Regions from separate parts of the Mesorhizobium sp. M0848 genome, predicted to be linked through region 1. Evidence: predicted binding sites of a transcription regulator. Region 1 holds the regulator's gene; the other holds the start of a gene.
What was found. The regulator HrcA, encoded in region 1, represses chaperone genes, less so after heat shock. The targets are predictions, from matches to a motif close to GTTAGCACTCNCNNNNNGNGAGTGCTAAC.
Positions count from the first base shown of each region.

Region 1 (6,884 bases):
TCTGCCCGACGATCGGCTGCGGCTGATGTTCGCTTGCGCCCATCCGGCGATCGAATCGAGCGTACGCTCGCCACTTATCCTGCAGACGGTGCTGGGGTTCGACGCCGCGACGATCGCCTCCGCCTTCCTGGTCTCGCCCGCAGCCATGGGCCAGCGCCTGGTGCGGGCCAAGTCCCGCATCCGTGAAACCGGCATTCCGTTCCGCGTGCCGGAGCGGGCCGAACTCGGGGAACGGCTGGATGCGGTGCTGGAAGCGATCTACGCCGCCTTCGCCGAAGGCTGGACCGACCCGGCGGGCACCGAAACGCGGCGCCGCAACCTGGCGACCGAAGGCATCTGGCTCGGCCGGCTGGTGGCTTCGCTGTTGCCGGAGGAGCCGGAGGCACTGGGCCTCTTGTCGCTGATGCTGTTTGCTGAGTCCCGCCGCGCCGCACGGCGCAGTGCCGAAGGCGACTTCGTGCCGCTGGCGGAACAGGATTGCCTTCTATGGGACCGCGCCCTCATCGATGAGGCGGAGGCGCTGCTTTCCCACGCCGCGTCCAAGGGCGTCATCGGCCGTTACCAGCTTGAGGCGGCCGTGCAGTCCGCGCATGCGGCACGAAGGTTCACCGGCCGCACCGACTGGGTGGCGATCCAGGAACTCTACGACGCGCTGCTTTCGATCGCAGGATCGCCGGTGGTGGCGATAAACCGCGCGGTGGCGATCGCCGAGGCCGAGGGCGCAGTGGCCGGATTGGCGGCCCTTTACGTGCTGGGCGACGACAAGCGGCTTGACGAGTACCAGCCCTATTGGGCCGCACGCGCCGGTCTCCTGGCCAGGCTTGGTCAGGTACCGCAAGCCTGCGAAGCCTACGACCGGGCGATCGGCCTCGAGCGAGACCCGGCGGTGCGCCGGTTCCTGCAGGGAAAACGGGCGGTGCTCAGAAATTGAGCTTCAGCCCGGCCACATCTCGTGCGAGGTGTTGAGCGTCTTCATCAGCGGATGGTCGCGCAGCCGCGCCCACAGGCGTTCGATGTTCGGCCATGCCGTCCGCGCGCTGTCGATGTCGGGATGCCAGGCCACCAGCATGACCAGATAGATGTCGGCCAGCGACATCCGGTCACCGACCAGCCAGTCACGGCCCTCGAGCGCGGCATCGAGAACGGCAAAGCCGCGGTCCATCTCGGCCACGGCCGCCTGCTTGACCGCCTTGGTGCCTTCGGGATCGGCCGTGTAGCGGTATGCGTAGTAGAAACGCAGCACCGCCGAATAGAGCACCGACGACATGAATGCCATCCAGCGCAGGAAATCGGCGCGGGCAGGCGAATCTACTGCCGGCGCCAAATTGCCATTGGGATGACGCTCGGCAAGCAGGATGCAGATCGCCGCCGACTCGGTCATCGAGCTTCCGTTTGGCAAGGTCAGCACCGGCACCTGGTTCAACGGACTGATGTCGAGGAAGGCGGGATCGGGCCGGTCGGTCTTCGGCACGTCGATCTGCTCGAACGGTGCATTCGCCAGCACCAGCGCCGCCTCGACGACGAAGCCGCCGCTGCCAGGACGGGTGTAGAGCTTGTACATGAAATCCTCCCCCGGCCCGCGCAGACGGGCCGTGGGCGGTATGCACCGGAAGCAGGGCGCTGCTCAAGCCGGTGGCTGACGCCACGGGGATTTTTTCAGCGGGCCAGCTCAGTCACGGAGAAGCGTCGGACTACGATCCCAACCCTTCGAACAGGATCGTCGACAGATAGCGCTCGGCGAAGGACGGGATGATCACCACAAGGTTCTTGCCCTTGTTCTCCGGCCGCGAGCCGACGACGATGGCTGCCTGCAAGGCGGCGCCCGACGAGATGCCGACCGGCACGCCTTCGAGGCGGGCGACGAGGCGGGCATTGGCCACGGAATCCTCGTTCGACACTTTGACGATCTCGTCATAGATCGTCGTGTCGAGGATTTTGGGCGCAAAGCCGGCGCCGATGCCCTGGATCTTGTGCGGGCCGGGCTGGCCGCCCGACAGAACCGGCGAGGAGTCCGGCTCGACGGCGACGACATGCACCGAGGGCTTGCGCTTCTTCAGCACCTGGCCGACGCCGGTGATGGTGCCGCCGGTGCCGATGCCGGCGACGAAGATATCGACCTCGCCATGCGTATCGTTCCAGATTTCCTCGGCCGTTGTCGTGCGGTGGATTTCCGGATTGGCCGGGTTCTCGAACTGCTGCGGGATGATCGCGTTGGGGATCGTCGCTGCCAGTTCGTCGGCCTTGGCGATGGCGCCCTTCATACCTTTCGGGCCTTCTGTCAGCACCAGCTCGGCGCCGAGCAGCGCCAGCATTTTCCTGCGCTCGATCGACATCGTTTCGGGCATCGTCAGGATCAGCTTGTAGCCCTTGGCGGCAGCGGCGAAGGCAAGCGCGATGCCGGTGTTGCCCGACGTCGGTTCGATCAGCGTGGTCTTGCCGGGAGAAATCTTGCCTGACGCCTCCAGCGCCTCGATCATCGCCACGCCGATGCGGTCCTTGACCGAGGCGATCGGATTGAAGAATTCGAGCTTGGCGATGAGATTGGCGACGATGCCCTTTTCCCGAGCGAATTTGTCGAGCCGCACCAGAGGCGTATCGCCGATCGTGTCGGTGATGGAATCGTAGACGCGGCCGCGGCCGGGCACGCGGGCTGATGTGGCGGGCTTGTTCATTGGTTTCGCTCCCAGAATTCAGGCAAGTGGATTTGCGGGCAACATAGGACCTTCGACCGCGCAAGATAGACTGTCGATTGAAAATATCCGAGTGGGACCTGTGTCTAAAACAGTGCCGTCTCGGAAAAGCATTTCCCGCAAAGGCCTGTTTGCGAAATGCTTTGGCCGAAAGCCCGCTATTGGCGGGCGGCAATCGCTGCAGCGGCACCGACCATGAAGCCGGCAGCCGTACGGTTCAGCGCCTTGAGCGCGCGCGGCGACTTCAGGAACCAGCGCGCCTTGGCGGCCAGCGCCAGATACGGCACCAGCACCACCAGAAGCACGACGACCGTCAGCGCGACGAGAATGCCGTAGTCGGCCAGCGTAATGGTCTTCAGGTCGACGATGGTCGGCGTGATGGCGAGGTAGAAGATCATCGTCTTCGGATTGCCGAGCGTGACGGTCAGGCCGGCGGCAAAGCTCGACAGCAACCCGCTTTTGCCTTTTCTGGCCTCGACGGTCTCGGGCGTGATGCCGCTGTTCCAGAAGCGCCAGCCGAGGAAGGCGAGATAGGCGACGCCGAGCCATTTGATGGCCAGGAAAACCATGCCGAAACTCTGTGCAACGATGGCGAGGCCGAGCACCACGGCGGTCAGATAGGTGATGTCGCCAACCATCAGGCCAAAAGACATCGCCAGCGACGAGCGGAAGCCGGAGCCGAGCGCACGGGCGACCAGCGCGGTGATGCCGGGACCAGGAATCGCGGCGGCGATGCCGAGAGCGGCGCTGTAGGCGAGGAATCCGGTGAGGGTCATGGTTGCGGCCTTGCGCGACGCTGCTATCACGGCATCCTATCGCACAAAGCCCGGCGGGCGTGAATTCCCTGGAACTCGGATTCGATTGCACCACGCCTGTGCGAGTTGCGCTCAGGAACGACCGTCGCCATGGGTGACACGCCAGATGGTGCCGTTGCCGTCCTCGGTGACGATCAGCGCGCCATCCAGGGCCACCGCCACGCCGACCGGCCGCCCCCACACCTCGCCGTTTGAGACGACGAAACCGGTGATGAAATCCTCATATTCGCCGGTTGGCTTGCCGTCCTTGAACAGCAACCGCACCACCTTGTAGCCGGTCCGGTTGCCGCGGTTCCATGAACCGTGCAGAGCGACGAAAGCATCGCCCTTGTATTCAGCCGGAAAGCTCTTCCCCTCGTAGAAGGCAATGTTGAGCGGCGCCGAATGCGCCTGCATCAGCACATCGGGAACGGTCGTTTTGCCGGCAAGATCGGGGCGCTCACCCTTGTGGCGAGGATCCTCATTGTCGCCGATATAATACCACGGCCAGCCATAGAAGGCGCCGTCCTTGATCACGGTCGCGTATTCGGGCGGCACATTGTCGCCAAGCGCATCCCGTTCGTTGACGACGCACCACAGCGCGCCGGTCGCCGGCTGCACGGTCATGCCCGAGCAGTTGCGCAGGCCGGTGGCAAGGATGCGGCCATTCTTGCCATTGGGATCGAAGGCCAGGACGCCGGCGCGGCCGTCCTCGGATCCCCATGTGGCGCCGAGCGGCTGCGACTTCGCCCAGGCGTCGAGGCCGCCCTTCGGTTCGTTGCCCATGCGCTCGGCGACATTCGATCCCGAGCCGACCGACAGATAAAGCGTCTTGCCATCCGGCGAAAAGGCGATGTCGCGGGTCCAGTGATGATTGGCGGGGATGTTGCCGACCATGGTTTCCGGATCGCCGGAGGCCTTCAAGTCGCCATTGCGGTAGGCAAAGCGCACGATGCTGTCGCTGTTGGCGACATAGATCCATTGCGGGTCAGCGCCCGGCGGATAGAAGGCAATGCCATAGGGCCGTTTGAGATTGCCGGCAAAGATGCCGCCCTGCACAGGGCTCGCACTGCCTTCCGCCAGGCGATAGATGCGGACCTGATTGGCTTTGCTGTCGGCGACGAACAGGTCGCCGTTCGGCGCGACGCGCACGACGCGTGGATTGTCGATGCCCGATGCAACCAGCTCGGCCGAGAATCCCGGCGGCAGTTGCAGCTTCGCGTCTGCCGGCATGTCCGCAACGCCGGCGCTGTTCGAGGTCGATCTGTTGGCATCGGGCTTAGGCAGATCATCCGGTCTGATCAGCCGACGTGTGCCCGGCTTGTCCGCTCGCCAGTCGCCGAAGGCGGCCGCACCTTTCAGCACCGGCTCGTCCGCCTGCTGCGCGAACGAAGCGGTCGAGAGAAACAGTGCGGCGAAAAGTGCGGGGCCGGCAAAACGCATCATGCGGTCCTCCAATGTTTGGACGTGAAACAGGAACGAGCGGTTTCGTCGATCGTTCCACGGCACACGATGAGGTAAAGGGAGCTTCCGATTTCCGGGTTCAGGTTCCGGCAGCGTAGAAATCGTCGTCGAGACGTTTTTCCAATTCGACGAGATCGGCCGGCAACGGCAGGCCCATGGCGCGCATTTCCCGCAGCTTTTCGCGCAGCTGCTCCTGGATCTCGTGCTGGTCTTCCGGCTGGTTGACCATCTCTTCCAGCAACAGGCTGATCCGGGCCTTGAACTCTTCGAGCGCCATCGTCGTCTCCTCGGTTAGATCAGCTCAACGGAGCATGCGCGATATCAGCTGCGCGGTGTAATCCACCATCGGGACGATACGCGCGTAATTCAGCCGGGTCGGGCCGATGACGCCTAGCGCGCCGACGACGCGGGCATCCTTGTCGCGATAGGGCGCGACCACCAGCGAAGAACCGGACAGCGAGAACAGCTTGTTTTCCGAGCCGATAAAGATGCGCACGCCCGATCCTTCCTCGGCGAGGTCGAGCAGCTGGATCAGCCCGTCCTGTGTCTCCATGTCCTCGAACAAATGGCGCAACAGCTCGATATCGGCCTGGGCGGTGACGTTTTCGAGCAGGTTGGCGCGGCCACGCACGATCAGCCGCGCCGGCAGGCCGCTGTCTGCACCTGCCCACACCGCCAGCCCCTTCTCCACCAGGTCCTGCGACAGCGTGTCGAGCGCGGCCCTGGTTTCTTCCTTGATGCGGGCGATCTCGATCCGCGCCTCGGCCAGCGTGCGGCCGCGAATATGGGCGTTGAGGAAATTCGAGGCTTCGTGCAATTGCGAGACGGTGATGCCGGCGGGCAACTCGACGACGCGGTTCTCGACGTCGCCATTCTGCGACACCAGCACTGCCAGCGCCTTGGTCGGTTCGAGCTGGATGAATTCGATGTGCTTCAGCGCCACCTCGTTCTTGGCGGCCAGAACCAGGCCGGCGCCGCGCGACATGCCCGACAGCATCTGGCTGGCCTCGGTCAGCATGTGCTCCAGCGTCGCGCCCGAGCCGGACGCCCGAACCTGTGCCTCGATGGCGCGGCGCTCCTCGTCGGAAAGGTCGCCAAGCTCCATGAAGGCATCGACAAAGAAACGCAGGCCGGCCTGCGTCGGCAACCGGCCGGCCGAGATGTGCGGCGCGTAGATCAGGCCGAGATGCTCGAGATCGCTCATCACGTTGCGGATGGTCGCCGGCGACAGCGAGGACGGCAGGATACGCGACAGGCTGCGCGAGCCCACCGGTTCACCGTCCCTGAGGTAGGAATCGACAATGCGCCGGAAGATGTCGCGGGAACGCATATCGAGCGACTGAAGCGCGGGCGACTGCGAAGCGGGATCGACTGCCTTGGTCATACGGCCAAAAACCTCCGGCCCAACGATATAGACTTACACTGCACCCGCGCAACCCGGTGTCTTTGTGAGATCACCCGGTGTCTGTGTGAGATCACCCGGTGTCTGCGTCAGATCGTCAGGCCATTTTCCTTTGCGCCACGCGTCCCATGCGGTTACAAGCCGGCCAAGATTCCGAAAAATGACAAGAAAGCAGCCTGAATGCGCCCTTCCAAACGCCAATTCGACGAAATGCGTGCCATCTCCTTCGAGCGCGGCGTCTCCAAGCATGCCGAAGGCTCGTGCCTGGTGAAGTTCGGCGACACGCATGTCCTGTGCACGGCCAGCCTTGAGGAAAAAGTGCCTGGCTGGATGCGCAATTCCGGCAAGGGCTGGGTGACGGCCGAATACGGCATGCTGCCGCGCTCGACCGGCGAGCGCATGCGCCGCGAGGCTTCGGCCGGCAAGCAGGGCGGCCGCACGCTGGAAATCCAGCGGCTGATCGGCCGCTCCCTGCGCGCCGTGGTCGATTTGCAGGCGCTGGGCGAGCAGCAGATCACCGTCGACTGCGACGTC
Region 1 is NZ_JAMYOM010000056.1:381-7,264, forward strand. Features, by position in the region: gene NKH95_RS32955 (RNA polymerase sigma factor) at 1-931, shown strand, start outside; gene NKH95_RS32960 (glutathione S-transferase family protein) at 935-1,561, opposite strand; gene cysK (cysteine synthase A) at 1,692-2,672, opposite strand; gene NKH95_RS32970 (LysE family translocator) at 2,849-3,466, opposite strand; gene NKH95_RS32975 (PQQ-dependent sugar dehydrogenase) at 3,578-4,930, opposite strand; gene NKH95_RS32980 (hypothetical protein) at 5,028-5,225, opposite strand; gene hrcA (heat-inducible transcriptional repressor HrcA) at 5,250-6,332, opposite strand; gene rph (ribonuclease PH) at 6,531-6,884, shown strand, end outside.

Region 2 (15,958 bases), on a different contig from region 1:
TTTTCACTCGTCAAGAGCAGCCCGCAAGGAGCTGCTGTGGAAGACCACACGCTTCTTGACCTGCTGTCGGCTGCCATTGACGTCATTGTGCCGTTTCGTACCCACGGCGACGTGTATGAGGTGGGGGAGGTGTGGCTCGCCGCCGATGCCCGGCGACGCGGAGAGACAGTAGCCGATCTTCTCAATAAGCACTAAGGCTCGAGCACGTCGGGGATCGGTAAGTCGTTTGTGATATGATGGCGCAACTTGTTCAGATTCAACGTCACTTTGATTTGACCGAGGTTGATTATGGGAGGACGACTGGGCGTAGCCCTTCGGTCACAAGCCTGAACTCTTCGGCCGCCCTGTCGGCGCGGCAAGCTGCGGCACGATTCGACTGGGTGTATCGAGCGCGTCCGCTGAATTGCGCGGGCGACGCTCAGCGAGCTGGTGCCGATGCCTGCTTCAAAAGCGGCATCGACACCCGGCAGGTCGTACCCTTGATTTACCTAGCCGCGCTCAAATGAGCGTCTTCAAAGCCGCCGAACGTGGTTCGGAATGACCGGTTGGTAAATCGGGAAGTGCTATACAGGGAATCCTCCCGGTATTGCCTCCAGGGGGTCCTCTCAATGAACAAAGCCGCAACCTGCCCTTGCGACCTCAGCTGGAGTTTGCGACGCAACCCATATAGGAGGATCGATGCGCAGAGAAATCGCAGGCAGAGTCGGTGGCATTGTGGGCTGGCCGACCGACGGTTTCAGCCCGTCAACAGGTCTTCACGTGTTCCATCCCCGACTATTGCAGGCGTGCGGATTGCATTCTCCCGCGATCACCCATCGGAAAGAGCGTTACGAACACTACGAAGAGTTGCGCGACTTCTGCTGTCGCCCCGGTCTTACAGCGGACGGTGACCTGTCCTACCTTGATAGGACGTGAAATGCGAACGCTGCTCATTGATCATCACGTGGATCTTACGCGCGCCGTGCGAGCTGCGCTCGGGGATAGCGGTTTTGCCGTTGATGTAGTTGGCAACCTGGAACAGGCGTCGAGGGCATTCTGTTGCGCAACCTATGAAATTCTCCTGCTGGAGTTGGCTCTGCCAGATGGCGATGGCTTGGGCTGGCTGAGACAGCTAAGGAGCGACGGGCATTCAGTTCCAACCCTCATTATGAGTAGCATCAACGATCTCGAGAAGCGAATTGCAATTTTCAACGGTGGCGCGGACGATTTTCTGCTCAAGCCCGTCTCTTTCGATGAGCTCATCGCCAGAATGAGAGCCATTCTGCGCCGGTCGACACAGGTGACCGACCCCATCGTTGTATTTGGCAATCTCAATTTCGATCCGATCGGCCGACAGGTTTCCGTCTCGGGTCATCCTCTGAAGATCGCACGCCGCGAACTATGTATTTTAGAGCATCTGCTTATCCGTGCAGGCCGCATCGTGCCTCGTGCGCAGTTGGAAGATCACCTCTATTCGTTCAACGACGAGGTATCTGCCAACGCGCTTGAAGTCGGAATCTATCGCTTACGTGGACACCTGAGTAGGTCAGGTGCAACGCCACGGATCACGACCGTGCGCGGCATTGGTTACCTTCTTGAATTGACTGAGGCGGCATCCGCATAGTTGGTCTAAATTGAAAGAACAGACTGCGTATCAAGCGCCGCATTCGATCCATCGGCTTCAAGTCGCAGGCGAGCGCCGTGGTTATCCTCTCCGGCATCGAGATGATCCACATGATTGGCAAGCGACAGGCGAGGTATGACTACAAGTCTGTCGATCGCTGTTTCGATATCCTCGCTGCCTGACGGACAGGCCGAAATGGCCGTTCACACCCCCATTTCCAGGTTTGCGACAGAGCCTTTTGTCGGCGTTGCCGGCTTCGAAGGGCCGGTGCGCGCCGAGCGCATCAAGATCATCCCCGGCCACCTTGCTGCGGCCACTCGCCGAGTACGAAGCGGTGGTCGGAGGGAGCTGGTGATGACGACGCTAGATCATGACCTGCTGATCGCAATCCTGGATCGGCTGAAGTTGACGGCCATCCGCGACCAGCTCGACACGCTCATGTCGAGCAAGATCGCGCAGTTCCCGTTTGTCCGCGAACTCGACGGCTTCGGCTTCGACGCGCAGCCATCGGTCTGCTTCAGCCAAACGTATTCATAGGTATGGGACAGGCCTTGCTATGTCCGAACGTCACTGCGCGGCAAAAACGTTGGATTTCTCAAGAAATAAAGTATTGGACAGTGCCCAATTTACCGTTGGAAAAGCTGGATATGGCGTTTCAGCGTTTCAGCGAAATAACCGAAATCAATCACTCCTAACAGCAAAGGCAACCGGAACTCGATCGCTTCCGTTGCCCGCGACTTAGCGAAACGCTTGTTCGCGATTTACTAAAACGGCTGTCCCAATTTAGTGAAATCCGCAGACAAGCCGCTGGAGGTTGGCCAAAGGCCACCCACGCCTGCTCCGAGGCCCTCCAGGGCAATGGTCTGAGACCTGGGCTCAAGCAGGATGAGACGCCGCTGGAGCTCAGGTGCAAGCGCTGCCACGCCCGCTCCGAGGCCCCACAAGGCCGAAGCGCAGTCGTCGGGGTCACGAGGCCTCTCGGCCACGACGACGAGCCTGAACCTGGATCCGCCTTTCTTGAGGCGTTGCGACTATCATCGCGGCGACACGCAGCTCTTGATTTGTGTGCGACACCTCAGCAGATCCATCGGGCTGAGCCGCTCAGCAATCAACGAGAATGTCCAGCGGCAGATCAAGGATACTCAGAGGAGGAAACGCTTGATCTTGAGGCTCAGAGCGCGTCTGCTCCACTATAGAACAGGATGATTCACCGGGTCCTTCAACGCCAGCCGCCGGTCCGATGAGAGAATTGTCTCGGATATCACGCTCGATGGGGTTAAATGCCGAGATGGGCGCCTTGCCACGCTCCTCAATGCCCCTCATGATTCACCGCCTATAGCTACCAACTGAATGAATCATCGTGATTGTCGCGCAGCGGAATCCTCAAGGATCGGGCAGTTCGTAGGGGGCGCCGGTTTGACCAGGTTGAGCCCGCGAATTGCTCGATCGGACAAGATCCTAATTCTGACGAGATCCTCGGGACGCACTCCAAGTTGTCGATCATGTTCGGCACACAAGGAAAGGGCGGCATTGCTGCCGCCCTTTCCGCTGTAGGTTGATAGGGGCTGGATTAGAAATCCATGCCGCCCATGCCGCCCATGCCGCCCATACCGCCGCCGCCCATGCCGCCAGGCATGCCGCCGCCGCCAGCCGACTCCTTCTTCGGAGCCTCCGCGATCATGGCTTCGGTGGTGACCAGCAGGCCGGCGACCGAGGCCGCGTCCTGGAGAGCCGTACGGACAACCTTGACCGGATCGACGATACCCATGGCGATCATGTCGCCATATTCGCCGGTCTGGGCGTTGTAGCCGAAGGTCGCGCCCTTGTTCTCAAGGATCTTGCCGGCAACGATCGATGCTTCCGCACCGGCGTTGGCCGCGATCTGGCGGGCCGGAGCCTGCAGCGCACGACGAACGATGTTGATGCCGGCGGCCTGGTCGGCATTGACGCCGGTGACCTTGATGTCGGCCGAAGCGCGCAGGAGAGCGACGCCGCCGCCTGCAACGATGCCTTCTTCGACGGCCGCGCGGGTCGCGTTGAGGGCGTCATCGACGCGGTCCTTCTTTTCCTTGACTTCGACTTCCGTGGCACCGCCGACGCGGATCACCGCAACGCCGCCGGCGAGCTTCGCCAGACGTTCCTGCAGCTTCTCCTTGTCGTAGTCCGAAGTGGTCTCTTCGATCTGCTGCTTGATCTGGGCAACGCGGCCCTGGATCTCGGCCTTCTTGCCGGCGCCGTCGACGATGGTGGTGTTCTCCTTGGAGATCGACACCTTCTTGGCGCGGCCGAGCATGTTGAGGCCGACGTTCTCGAGCTTGATGCCGAGGTCTTCCGAGATGACCTGGCCACCGGTGAGGATGGCGATGTCTTCCAGCATGGCCTTGCGGCGATCACCGAAGCCCGGCGCCTTGACGGCGGCGATCTTCAGGCCGCCACGCAGCTTGTTGACGACCAGCGTGGCCAGGGCCTCGCCTTCGACGTCTTCCGAGATGATGAGCAGCGGCTTCGAGGTCTGCACGACGGCTTCGAGAACCGGCAGCATCGCCTGCAGGTTGGACAGCTTCTTCTCGTGCAGGAGGATGTAGACGTCCTCGAGCTCGGCAACCATCTTGTCGGCGTTGGTGACGAAGTAGGGCGAGAGATAGCCGCGGTCGAACTGCATGCCTTCGACGACCTCGAGTTCAGTCTCGGCGGTCTTGGCTTCCTCAACCGTGATGACGCCTTCGTTGCCGACCTTCTGCATCGCTTCGGCGATCATCTTGCCGACCGACTCGTCGCCATTGCCGGCGATCGTGCCGACCTGGGCAACTTCCTCGGAGGTCTTGATCTTCTTGGCAGCCTTGCCGAGCGCCGCGACGACTTCGGTCACGGCCAGATCGATGCCGCGCTTCAGGTCCATCGGGTTCATGCCGGCGGCAACGGCCTTGTTGCCTTCCTGGACGATCGACTGCGCCAGAACGGTCGCGGTTGTGGTGCCGTCACCGGCGATGTCGTTGGTCTTCGAAGCAACTTCGCGGATCATCTGCGCGCCCATGTTTTCGAACTTGTCGGAAAGTTCGATTTCCTTGGCGACGGTGACCCCGTCCTTGGTGATGCGCGGTGCGCCGAACGACTTGTCGATGACGACGTTGCGGCCCTTGGGGCCGAGGGTGACCTTCACCGCGTCGGCGAGGATGTTGATGCCGTGAAGCATGCGCTCACGGGCATCGCGGGAGAATTTTACGTCTTTGGCAGCCATTTTTTTACTCCTGGGCATCTCGCCCGAAATTCAGATTTGATGGTGCGAAGGAAAGGCCTGATATCAGCCGATGATGCCCATAATGTCGGATTCCTTCATGATCAGAAGGTCTTCGCCATTGAGCTTGACTTCGGTACCCGACCACTTGCCGAACAGGATGCGGTCGCCGGCCTTGACGTCCAGCGGGACCAGCTTGCCTGCTTCGTCACGAGCGCCGGAGCCGACGGCGATGATCTCGCCTTCCTGCGGCTTTTCCTTCGCCGTATCCGGGATGATGATCCCGCCGGCGGTCTTGGATTCGGATTCGACCCGGCGAACGACCACGCGGTCATGCAGCGGCCGGAAATTCGACTTTGCCATTTTTGGATGTCCTTGGTGCGGATGTTGAACGGTTCTCCGTTGCCGGAGCGTGCTTAGCACTCAGCGGAAGCGAGTGCTAACGCGGCAATGAGATAAGCCGCATGCTCCTGCTAGTCAAGACGAAAGAGCAAAGAGCAAAGAGAAAAGAGCAGACAGCAAAGAGAAGAGAGCAAAGAGCGTGTAAGCATCGAGCCTTTTATGTGAACAATGTCGGGTATCAGACATATATGGGGCGGCTCACCCTTTGTATTTGAGCTTTATTCAGATGGCACGAATGATGCAACAGGTGATGCATTTGATCTCATCCAGAGGCTCGCACGGGGTCGTGCTGCGTCAGCTCGGTCATGTCGAGCTTCAGAAGGCCATTTTGGCATTGGTTCTGTTGCCCTATTCCCATTCATGACCAGTCCTGCGCGCGTGAGCCGGCCGGCTAGATTCCAACCACGAGAGCGCCGCCGCTGAGACCCGCACCCGCCGCCGACAGAAGGATTTTCTCTCCAGGCTGGAATGGCTCCGTCTGGTTGGCGAGCGAGAGCGACAGCGGGATCGTCGCGGCCGAAGAGTTGCCGTATTCGGCAATCGTCTTGACAATTGCTTGGTCCGCGATGCCGAGGTTCCTCCCGACCGCGTCGAAAATCCGAGTATTGGCCTGATGGGGCACGAACCGGCCGAGATCGTGTGGCCGCACTCCGGCAGCGGCTAGCGCGCTTATCGAGCAATTGGTCATCATCTCGACGGCCTTTGCGAACACTTCGCGGCCGTCCGTCATCCTCATTCGGGTTTGCGCGAGATCGAGGTCACCGTGGAACGGCTTGTTGCTTCCTCCTGCGGGAATCTGGATCAGCCCGTATCGCGAGCCGTCCGAAGCCACCGAGGCACCGAGAATGCCCCGATCAGCATCATCGCACTGACCGATCACCAGGGCGCCGGCGGCATCGGCAAACAGGACCGAGCTTGCGCGCTCGGCTGGATTGATGCGGCGGCTGAGGATATTGGCGGCGATAACAAGGCTCGCTTTGCCGTGCAGGCGGGTAAATCCGTCCGCAAACATCAGCGCATAGATGAAGCCGGCGCAGGCGCCTGTCAGATCCACCGCGCCTGCGCTGCCAAGGCCAAGCTTGTGTGCGACCAGCGGCGCGCTCGGCGGCAGAAGATGGTCGGGCGTCGAGGTGGCAAGCAACAGCAGACCGATGTCGTGGCGCGCAATACCGGCGTTCGCCAGCGCCATGTCGCCGGCCTGCGCAGCAAGACCAGACAGCGTGTCTTCGTCGGTTGCCCAGAAGCGCGACCGTATCCCGGTACGCCTTTCGATCCAGCCTGGATCAAGACCGAGATTGCTCTCGATTTCGGCATTCGCCACCTTTCGCCCAGGCGCATGATGGCCAAACCCGAGAATGCGCGACGACTTGCTCATGGCCTGGACCCGAAGCGTTCGCCCGCCTCCTCAATGGCGTCATAGAGTCGCTCGAGCTCGTCGCCGGTGATGCAATAGGGTGGCAGAAGGTAGAGGACATTGCCGAGCGGGCGCACAAGTAGCCCTCGCTCGAGGAAGAAAGCGCGCAGTTTCGGTCCGATCTCGGCGAGATAACCTGCGGAACCGGTTCGCAGGTCGAGCGCCGCGATCGTGCCGGTCGCCCGGCAGTCGGTGAAGAAGCTGTTGTCGCGAAAGCGTCGAAGCCCGGTGGCCTGCATTGCGCTCAAGGCCGCAATGCGCTCGGCCACCGGCTCGTCCCGCCAGATCTCGACATTGGCAAGTGCTGCCGCGCAGGCAATCGGGTTGGCAGTGTAGGAGCTCGAATGGAAAAATGTCTTCTTCCGGTCCTCGGAATAATGAGCCTGGAAGATGGCATCGGTGGCAAGCGTTACGGCCAGCGGGATGGCGCCGCCGGTCAGGCCTTTCGAGGTGCACAGGATATCTGGAGAGATCGATGCCTGCTCGCAGGCGAACATGGTTCCGGTCCGCCCCCAGCCGGTCATCACTTCGTCGGCGATCAGCAGCGTGCCGGAGGCCTCAGTGATCTTCTTCAATTCGGCCAGAACTGAAGCCGGATACATCAGCATGCCGCCGGCGCCCAGCACCAGCGGCTCGACGATTAAGGCTGCGGCTCGTCGATCGCGGGTCACAGCCTCTAAACGATCCAGCGTCTCTTGCTCGCGCCCCGCTGCCGGAAAGGGGATGGTGGCGACCTCGAACAGCAAGGGTTCGTAGGCGGCGTTGAACACGCCACGCGCACCGACGCTCATCGTGCCGATCGTGTCGCCATGATAGCTGTGATCCATGACGACGATGCGCGAGCGTGGGGCGCCGATATTGCGGAAATAACCGAGCGCCATCTTCAGCGCTACTTCGACCGAGGTCGAGCCACTGTCGGAATAGAACACCCAGTCGAGTCCAGCGGGAGCGAGGCCGACAAGCGCCTTGGCCAAGCGCTCTGCCGGCTCGTGCGTGAAGCCCGCAAAGATAATCTGGTCGAGGCTCGACGCGGTTGTCTCGATTGCCTTCATGATGCGGGGATGGCGGTGGCCATGTGTGACGACCCACCAGGAGGAGATGGCGTCCAGGATGCGGGCGCCGTCGGCCCTGCGGAGATAGGCGCCTTCAGTCCGGACGATTTCTGGGATCGCAGGCTCGAGCGCGTGCTGGGTGAAGGGATGCCACACATGAGACTGCGACATCAGTCACCTCCAGTAATCGAGGCGAAGGCGAAGCCGGCAATCATTGCGTCCCTCAGTGTCTTGCCGGTCAGCAGATCGAGGTGCGGCAGCCTGCCGAGCTGCGGCGCACCGCTGAATTCCACGATGGTCCGTTGCGTATCGGCCATCTCATCGCCGATGAAAGCGATGCCGGCCAACGGGATGGATCGGGCGCGGAGCGCCTCGATCGAGAGCAAGGTGTGGTTGATGGTGCCGAGCGTGGTGCGGGCGCACAGAATAACGGGCAGCCGCCATTCAGCGAAGATGTCGATGAGCCTTGTGCGCCGGTTAAGCGGCACCATCAGGCCGCCGGAGCCTTCGATGACGAGCGGCGTCGGTAGGACGGGAAAAGCAAGATCGGCAGCCTTGATCGCCACGCCGTCGATCTCGGCCGAACGATGCGGCGACAGCGGACTCCGCAAGCGGTAGGCTTCCGGCAGCACGCGCTCTGAGGGCAAGCCGGCAAGCCGCGCGACCACTTCGCTGTCGGTCTCGCCGTCGAGGCCCGATTGCACCGGTTTCCAGTAAAAGCCGTCGAGCAAACCGGCGAGCCCAGCCGCAAACACGGTCTTGCCAACTCCCGTGTCGGTTCCGGTGATGACGATGCGTTGGGTCATACCGCCTCCGGTGATGTTTGGGCCAACACCTCGACCAGCGCCTCGACCATGGCGGAAATGTCGGCTTCGCCGATATTGAGCGTCAGTGAGATGCGCAGCCGCGACGTGCGCACGGTCGGAGGACGAATACCGCGTATGTCGAAGCCGCGGGCCTGCAGGCGCGCCGCCACTGCCATGGTGCGCCTGATATCGCCGATTACGAGGGGCTGGATCTGCGAGCCGCTGGGTATCACGCCGCAGCGCTCGGCCAGCTGGCGGCCGGCGAGGGCAACGCGTTCATGCAGCTGAACACGCCGCATAGGCTCGTCGGCGAGCATTGCGAGTGCTTCGCGCACTGCCACTGCCATCAGCGGCGATGGCGCGGTGGCGTAGATGAATGGCCGGCAACGGTTGATCAGATACTCGCACAGTGCCCTCGGCCCGGTCACGAGCCCACCAGATGCGCCGAGCGCCTTGCCGCAGGTGTGGAGCGCGACGATGTTGTCGCGGCCCTCGAAAGCGGCGGCAAGCCCCCGGCCGTCCGGTCCCCAGACGCCGGTCGAATGCGCCTCGTCAATGACGATGAATGCGCCGTGCCGATCGGCAAGCGCGACCAGGCTCTCCAAAGGCGCGCAGTCGCCATCCATGCTGTAAAGGCTCTCCACCGCGATCCAGACGCATCCCATGCCGCCTGCGGCGCGCCAACGTGTGATCGCATCCTCAACAGCGGTGGCATCGTTGTGCGCGGCCAGCACGAACTGTGCGCGCCCGGCCTGCGCACCCTCATGCATGCTGGCATGGGCGAGCTCATCGAGAACCAAAAGATCGCCCTTCCGCGGCAGGGCGCTCAGCAGAGCGAAGTTGGCGATGTAGCCGCTGCCGAAGAACAGCGCGCGGTCGGCTCCAAAGAATGCCGCCGCGTCTGCCTCGAGCTGCTCGTGTTCCGGTGCATTGCCGCGCAACAGCCGCGACCCGATGGCGCCAACCGGCGTGCCCCGCGCAATCGCCGCCACAACAGCATCGCCAAGTCTCCTGGACGAGGCCAGCCCGAGATAGTCGTTCGACGAGAAATCGAGACCTGCGCGCGGCGCAAGCGTCCGCAGCCGGTCCTTGCGGGCCAGTCCCTGCAAGGTCGCGTCATAGCGGGCAAGCGGTGCCCCGTTCATTGCGCCTCGAGTTCCATCGGCTCAATGCCGAGACGGCGGAACAGAAGGCTATCCTTGTCCTCACCGGGATTGTCCGCCGTCAGCAGCGTGTCGCCGACGAAAATCGAGTTGGCACCGGCAAAAAAGGACAGCGCCTGCATCTCGTCGGTCATGGCGGTGCGGCCGGCGGAAAGACGCACATGCGATTTCGGCATCATGATGCGCGCCAGGGCGATCACGCGCACGAATTCGATCGGCTCGATGGGCTTGGCTTCGGCAAGCGGGGTGCCGGCGATCGGGATCAGCATGTTGATCGGGACGCTTTCCGGCGGCTCGGGTAGGTTCGCCAGCGTAACCAGCATGTCGATCCGGTCCACCGGATCTTCGCCCATGCCGACAATACCGCCGCAGCAGACCTTGATGCCGGATCGACGAACCTGCTCAAGCGTGTCGAGCCGCTCGGCATAGCCGCGCGTGCTGATGATCTCGCTGTAGTAGCGTTCCGACGTATCGATGTTGTGGTTGTAGTAGTCGAGGCCCGCCTGCTTCAGTCGAGCGGCTTGCTCAAGATCGAGCATGCCGAGCGTCATGCAGGTCTCCATGCCCAGCGCCTTGACGCCTTCGACCATCGCCACCACCGCATCCATGTCGCGCGCCTTGGGGTTTCGCCAGGCCGCGCCCATGCAATAACGCGTGGCGCCGGCATCACGCGCCTTGGTCGCCTCGGCGATGACGCGCCGGACCTCCATCAGCTTCGACGCCTTCAGGCCGGTTTCGTGACGCGCCGACTGGCTGCAATAGCCACAATCCTCCGGGCATCCTCCCGTCTTGATGCTGAGCAGCCGGCTGAGCTGGACCTTGTTTGGATCGAAATTCTGGCGGTGCACCGTTTGCGCCAGGAAGAGGAGATTGTTGAAGGGGGCATGGTAAAGTGCCTGAGCCTTCTCCAGGGTCCACGCTCCGGGGTCAGGGGATTGAGCCTGTGGCGATGTCTGCGTTGAACTTGCCGTTTGCATGTCCATGCTGTTCCTCCGGTCTGTCTTGCGGGGTCTTTGCTATCTGACTGTTGACGATCGGAGAGGACAGTTGACCCAATCCTGACTCAGACAATCATGAGCCCCGATGGTCGAGGCCGATATCCAGGATCGGCGCGCTGTGGATGAGTCGGCCGACCGAAATCAGATCAACGCCGGTCGCGGCAACCGCCCGCGCTGTATGGGACGTGATCCCGCCAGAAGCCTCGGTGATAGCGCGGCCACCGACCATTGCGACGGCGCGGCGAAGATCGGGGAGGGACATGTTGTCGAGCAGAACCGCATCGGGAGCGAAGCCAAGTACCTCCTCCAACTGGGCCAGAGTATCGACCTCGACTTCGATCTTGACGAGATGACCGGCCGCTCTTCGTGCTCGCTCGAGCGCTGGGCGGACGCCGCCTGCGATGGCGATGTGGTTGTCCTTGATCAAAATTGCATCGTCCAGACCGAAGCGGTGATTGGACCCGCCAGCTGCGCGCACGGCATACTTTTCGACTGCCCGCAATCCGGGCGTCGTCTTGCGGGTGCAGACGATCTTCGCGCCATACCCACGAACCGCAGCGACGATCGATGCCGTTGCCGTGGCGATGCCGCTCAGATGGCACAAAAAATTGAGTGCCGTCCTTTCGGCTGTGAGAATGGCCCGGGCCGGGCCAACCACTGATGCAATGATCTCTCCATCCACGACATTGCAGCCGTCTGCGCGCTCCACCGAGATTTCGACAGCAGGATCAATCAAGCCGAAAGCGAGCATCGCCAGATCGAGGCCGGCGACAACTCCGGACTGTCGCGCCACCAACACGGTTCCCGCTTGGTATTCCTTCGGGACGATGGCCTGCGTGGTCAAGTCGCCGGCTCTGCCAAGATCTTCAAGAAGAGCTGCCCGTACAAGCGGCTCAAGCACGACCGTGGGTAGCGGTGAAAGTGTCATCACTTCGGCCCTTCGAGACTTGGCGAGTGTCCGAGTCCCCGCGCTGTAGCCAAGGCGGCTTCGAGGGTGATTTCGGACCGTCGGGCGGCAGTCGCATGATGAGGAAAATCTGTCCGGTAATGAGCGCCGCGGCTTTCTTCGCGCAACAAGGCGGCAACCGCGATCATTAGCCCGACAGCCGCCGGATCCGAGACCGCATCCTTGCTTTCGGCGAGCGGCAATAAGGCACGCGCGGCTGCTTTCAAACCTTCACCATCCCGGACGATGCCGAGTGCGCGCGACAGGAAAACACGCACGCGTATCGGAGCGGGCGGTGGGTAAACGTTGGCAAACGCAGGCCTTGTTCTGCGCGCAGGCGTCCCGGCGACACTTTCAGCGACCCAGCGGGCGCACACGATGGCTTCTGTCAAGGAATTGCTGGCGAGCCTGTTGGCGCCATGCAGTCCTGTCGAAGCGACTTCGCCGCAGGCCCACAGCCCCTTGACGGAGGTTCTGCCGGAGCTGTCCACTGCAACGCCACCCATGTGGTAGTGTTGGGCCGGCCGAATGGGGATGAGATCGCGGGCGGGATTGATGCCCGCTCCACGACAGGCTGATGCGATTGTCGGGAAATGTCGAGCGAATGCCGGGCCAGGCCGTTGTCGGGCGTCGAGAAAAACACGGTGGCCGTCCGCAAGATGGTTCCACACGGCCCGGGCCAAGACATCGCGAGGCGCAAGTTCCGCCCCTGGCACGCTCTGGAGAAAAGCCTGGCCGGTTTCATCGATCAGGGCAGCACCTTCGCCTCGGACAGCCTCGCTGACCAGCGCCATAGGGCGTTCCGGGCCGTCAAGCGCGGTCGGGTGGAACTGGATGAATTCGAGGTCGGCTAGGACAGCTCCAGCGCGGGCCGCAAGTGCAAGGCCTTGTCCGCAACTTCCCCAAGGGTTCGTGGTGTCGAGAAACAGTCCCCCGATGCCACCGGTGGCGAGGACGACCCGCCGTGAGCCGAAGAAGAAAGGTCCGATCGAACAGCTCGCCCAGACGCCCCGGATCGCATTCTCTCGCACGGCCAGCCGGCGCGCTTCCACGCCCTCCACGACAACTATCGACGGAGTGGAACGTACAGCCGCGATCAGGGCACGCATGATCTCACGCCCGGTGCCGTCCCCATGCGCATGAACGATGCGACGTCGGCTGTGTGCGGCCTCCAATCCGAGGCACAGTGATCCTTTCGGCGTGCGGTCAAAGGGAACCCCAAAGGCCGCAAGCCCCTCTATCGCCTTGGGCGCGGCTTGGAGGATGCGGCTCGCCACGTCTCTGTCGCAGAGACCATCCCCGGCAGCAAGCGTATCGGCCAGGTGCATTGCCGGCTCGTCGTCTTCGCCGAAACTTGCAGCCAGACCCCCCTGTGCCCAGGTGCTCGAATTGTCAGCTCCCAGCAGCGACCTTGACAGAAGAAGCACCGGCTCCGGCGACAGTTGAAGCGCGGTCATCAGTCCGGCGATGCCGCCGCCGATGATGATGGGACGCCCGAAGAAGCTGCGGAGGTCGGCGCTCAAACTGCCAGCATCCGTTCGACCGCAAGCCGCGCGCGCCCGGCGATCCCGGGTTCGATGGTTACGACATGTTGGTTCTGCTCGAGCGCCGTGCGGATGTTGGCAAGCGTGATCCGCTTCATGTGCGGGCACAAATTGCAGGGCCGGATGAACTCGACCTCTGGGTGCGCTAACGCGACGTTGTCGCTCATCGAGCATTCCGTCATCAGCACGACACGTGGCGGCCTTTGCCCTTCGACATAGTCGGACATGGCAGCCGTCGAGCCGGAAAAATCTGCTTCAGCCACGACGTCGGGCGGGCATTCGGGATGGGCGAGCACGACCACGCCGGGATGGCTTTCGCGCAACTCGCGGATGTCGGCCGGTGTAAAGCGCTCATGCACCTCGCAATGCCCTTTCCAGGCGATGATCTGTACATCGGTCTGGGCGGCGATATTCTGGGCCAGATATTCGTCCGGCAGCATGATCACCCGGAGAACCCCAAGGGATTCGACGACCGCCTTGGCGTTGCCGGATGTACAGCAGATATCCGACTCGGCTTTCACTTCGGCCGACGTGTTTACATAAGTAATGATCGGAACGCCGGGATAACGCTGGCGCATCAAGCGCACGTCTTCTGCCGTGATTGATTCCGCCAACGAGCAACCGGCGCTGAGATCCGGAATGAGCACGGTCTTGTCCGGATTAAGGAGCTTGGCCGTTTCGGCCATGAAATGGACGCCGGCCAGCACGATGACTTGCGCCTCGATCGTCGCAGCCGTGCGGGCTAATGCCAAGCTGTCGCCGACGATGTCGGCCACGCAATGGAAAATCTCGGGCGTCTGATAGTTGTGCGCCAGGATGATGGCGTTGCGCTCGCGCTTCAGTGCAAGGATCGCCTCGATATCGTCGACGAAAGCCGGCCATTCGATCGGCGGGATCACTCGCCGGACGCGCTCGTAGAGCAACGCGGCCGCAGGCAGCATGGCGCTCATCAACCCTCTCCCGCTTATACTCTAATTGAAAATAACCAGCATATACTTGCTGTGAGTATAAGGGATGTCAACCCCGCGCCAGCGGCAATTTTGTCCCGGCGATGAGCCTATCGTCGAGAACGGCGTGGCGGAAACGGAAAAGCTTCGCTGGCCGGCCGCCGGTCTCAGTAGTGGCCTCTCCGGTCTCCTCGACCAGTTCCTGCTGTTCGATCAGTCGGCGAAAGTTCGGCTTGTGGATGAGCCTGCCGGCGAGCGCCTCCACGGTTCGCTGCAGCTGCAAAAGCGTGAAGACCGTCGGCATCAGCTCAAAGACGACCGGCCGGTATTTGATCTTGGAGCGCAGCCGCGCAATGCCGGTCGCCACGATGCGGCGATGATCGGCGACCATGGACTTGCTGGGCACCAGCGGAGGGGGCGCCCCGTCCCGCCCTCTTACGGCCTCTTGGACCAAGCCTGCTTCGTAAACTAACTCATAGCGTTGCAGCGTGAGTTCCTCGTTCCAAAGGCGGTCGTCGAAGCCAAAGGCTATCGTCGCCCGCTGCCAGCGTTCACGTCGCGTGGCCGCATCGCGGACGCCGTTTGCCCATTCAATCAGGCGTGGTCGCAGAACATCCAGCACGACCGGAGGCGTGCCGGAGCGATGGTCCTCCCATGGAAAATATTCATACCAACTCTGCCATCCGCACTTGGGCGGGCCCGCTGCCTGTTCCTTGCGGGTCAATGCAAGATAGCTGATGGAGATGACGCGCTGCTGGCGCTCGGCGCCGATGCGATCCCGATCAGCGAACGTGTAGAGTTGCTCAATGTACCCCAGCCGATGGCCGGTCTGCTGCTCGACCCACCCCCTCAAGCCGGATTGCAGCGATCGGTGCTCAAGCGCAAAGGGACCGGAGGGCAAGGTGTCCGCCTGGCCGATGGTGAGGACACAGGGTTCACTGTCGTTTACGGCGACCACAAAGGCGATCAGGTCCACTTTGACGTCGTCGGCATTCACGGCGGCTCTGTCTTTCCTGAGTCGTATTGCCTGATCGTCCATGTTCGCGAATTGGTTTGCCAGCTCGGGGGGGCACTTAATCGATTTAGTGTAAGCGCGCCTGTCGGCACGTCAACACCCCACAGCTGCACGGCCATTTTTTTGCTCTTCGCACCTGCACAAAAATGTGCGAAAGGCGACACCCGCGGTTGGTAACGTAGGGGAAGGAGGATCCATTGAGCGCGTTTGGTGATACCAAGGCGATCACACCGCCGGATATTCGTTCGCGCAAAGGTGGGACGCCGCTCGTCTGCCTTACCGCCTATACCACCCCAGTCGCGCGGCTTGTCGATCCCCATTGTGATGTGGTGCTCGTCGGCGACAGCGTCGGCATGGTTCTCCACGGTCTGCCCTCGACGCTCGGTGTCACGCTGGAGATGATGATCACGCATGGCCAGGCGGTTCGCCGTGGCATCAAGCAGGCGCTGATGGTCGTCGACCTGCCGTTCGGTTCCTTCGAAGAAAGCCCAGAGCAGGCTCCGAAATGCTGCGCGCGTCATGGCGGAGACCGGCTGCACGGCCGTCAAGCTCGAAGGCGGCGAAACGATGGCAGAGACGATCGGCTTCCTCGCCGCACGCGGCGTGCCGGTCATGGCTCATGTCGGCTTGACGCCGCAGGCCATCAACACCATCGGTGGCTACCGCGTGCAGGGCAGGGGCGGGGATGCCGAGCGCATCAGGCGCGACGCACTTGCCGTGAGCGAAGCGGGCGCCTTTGCGATCGTCCTGGAGAAGGTTCCTGAGGCGCTCGCCCGCCGGATCACGGGGGAGGTGGCGGCCCCGACCATTGGCATCGGTGCCTCGGCAGCCTG
Region 2 is NZ_JAMYOM010000037.1:10,955-26,912, forward strand. Features, by position in the region: gene virB11 (P-type DNA transfer ATPase VirB11) at 1-195, shown strand, start outside; gene NKH95_RS30255 (response regulator) at 917-1,603, shown strand; partial or broken gene NKH95_RS30260 (IS6 family transposase) at 1,630-1,785, shown strand; partial or broken gene NKH95_RS30265 (ATP-binding protein) at 1,958-2,116, shown strand; gene groL (chaperonin GroEL) at 3,174-4,841, opposite strand; gene groES (co-chaperone GroES) at 4,905-5,201, opposite strand; gene bioZ (3-oxopimeloyl-[acyl-carrier-protein] synthase BioZ) at 5,632-6,615, opposite strand; gene NKH95_RS30285 (adenosylmethionine--8-amino-7-oxononanoate transaminase) at 6,612-7,877, opposite strand; gene bioD (dethiobiotin synthase) at 7,877-8,512, opposite strand; gene NKH95_RS30295 (8-amino-7-oxononanoate synthase) at 8,509-9,657, opposite strand; gene bioB (biotin synthase BioB) at 9,654-10,652, opposite strand; gene nadC (carboxylating nicotinate-nucleotide diphosphorylase) at 10,747-11,601, opposite strand; gene NKH95_RS30310 (L-aspartate oxidase) at 11,601-13,142, opposite strand; gene nadA (quinolinate synthase NadA) at 13,139-14,113, opposite strand; gene NKH95_RS30320 (NUDIX hydrolase) at 14,181-15,149, opposite strand; partial or broken gene panB (3-methyl-2-oxobutanoate hydroxymethyltransferase) at 15,323-15,958, shown strand, end outside.
Region 2: a site for HrcA is predicted at 5,254-5,282, ahead of groES (co-chaperone GroES). Genes of this name have one in related genera too.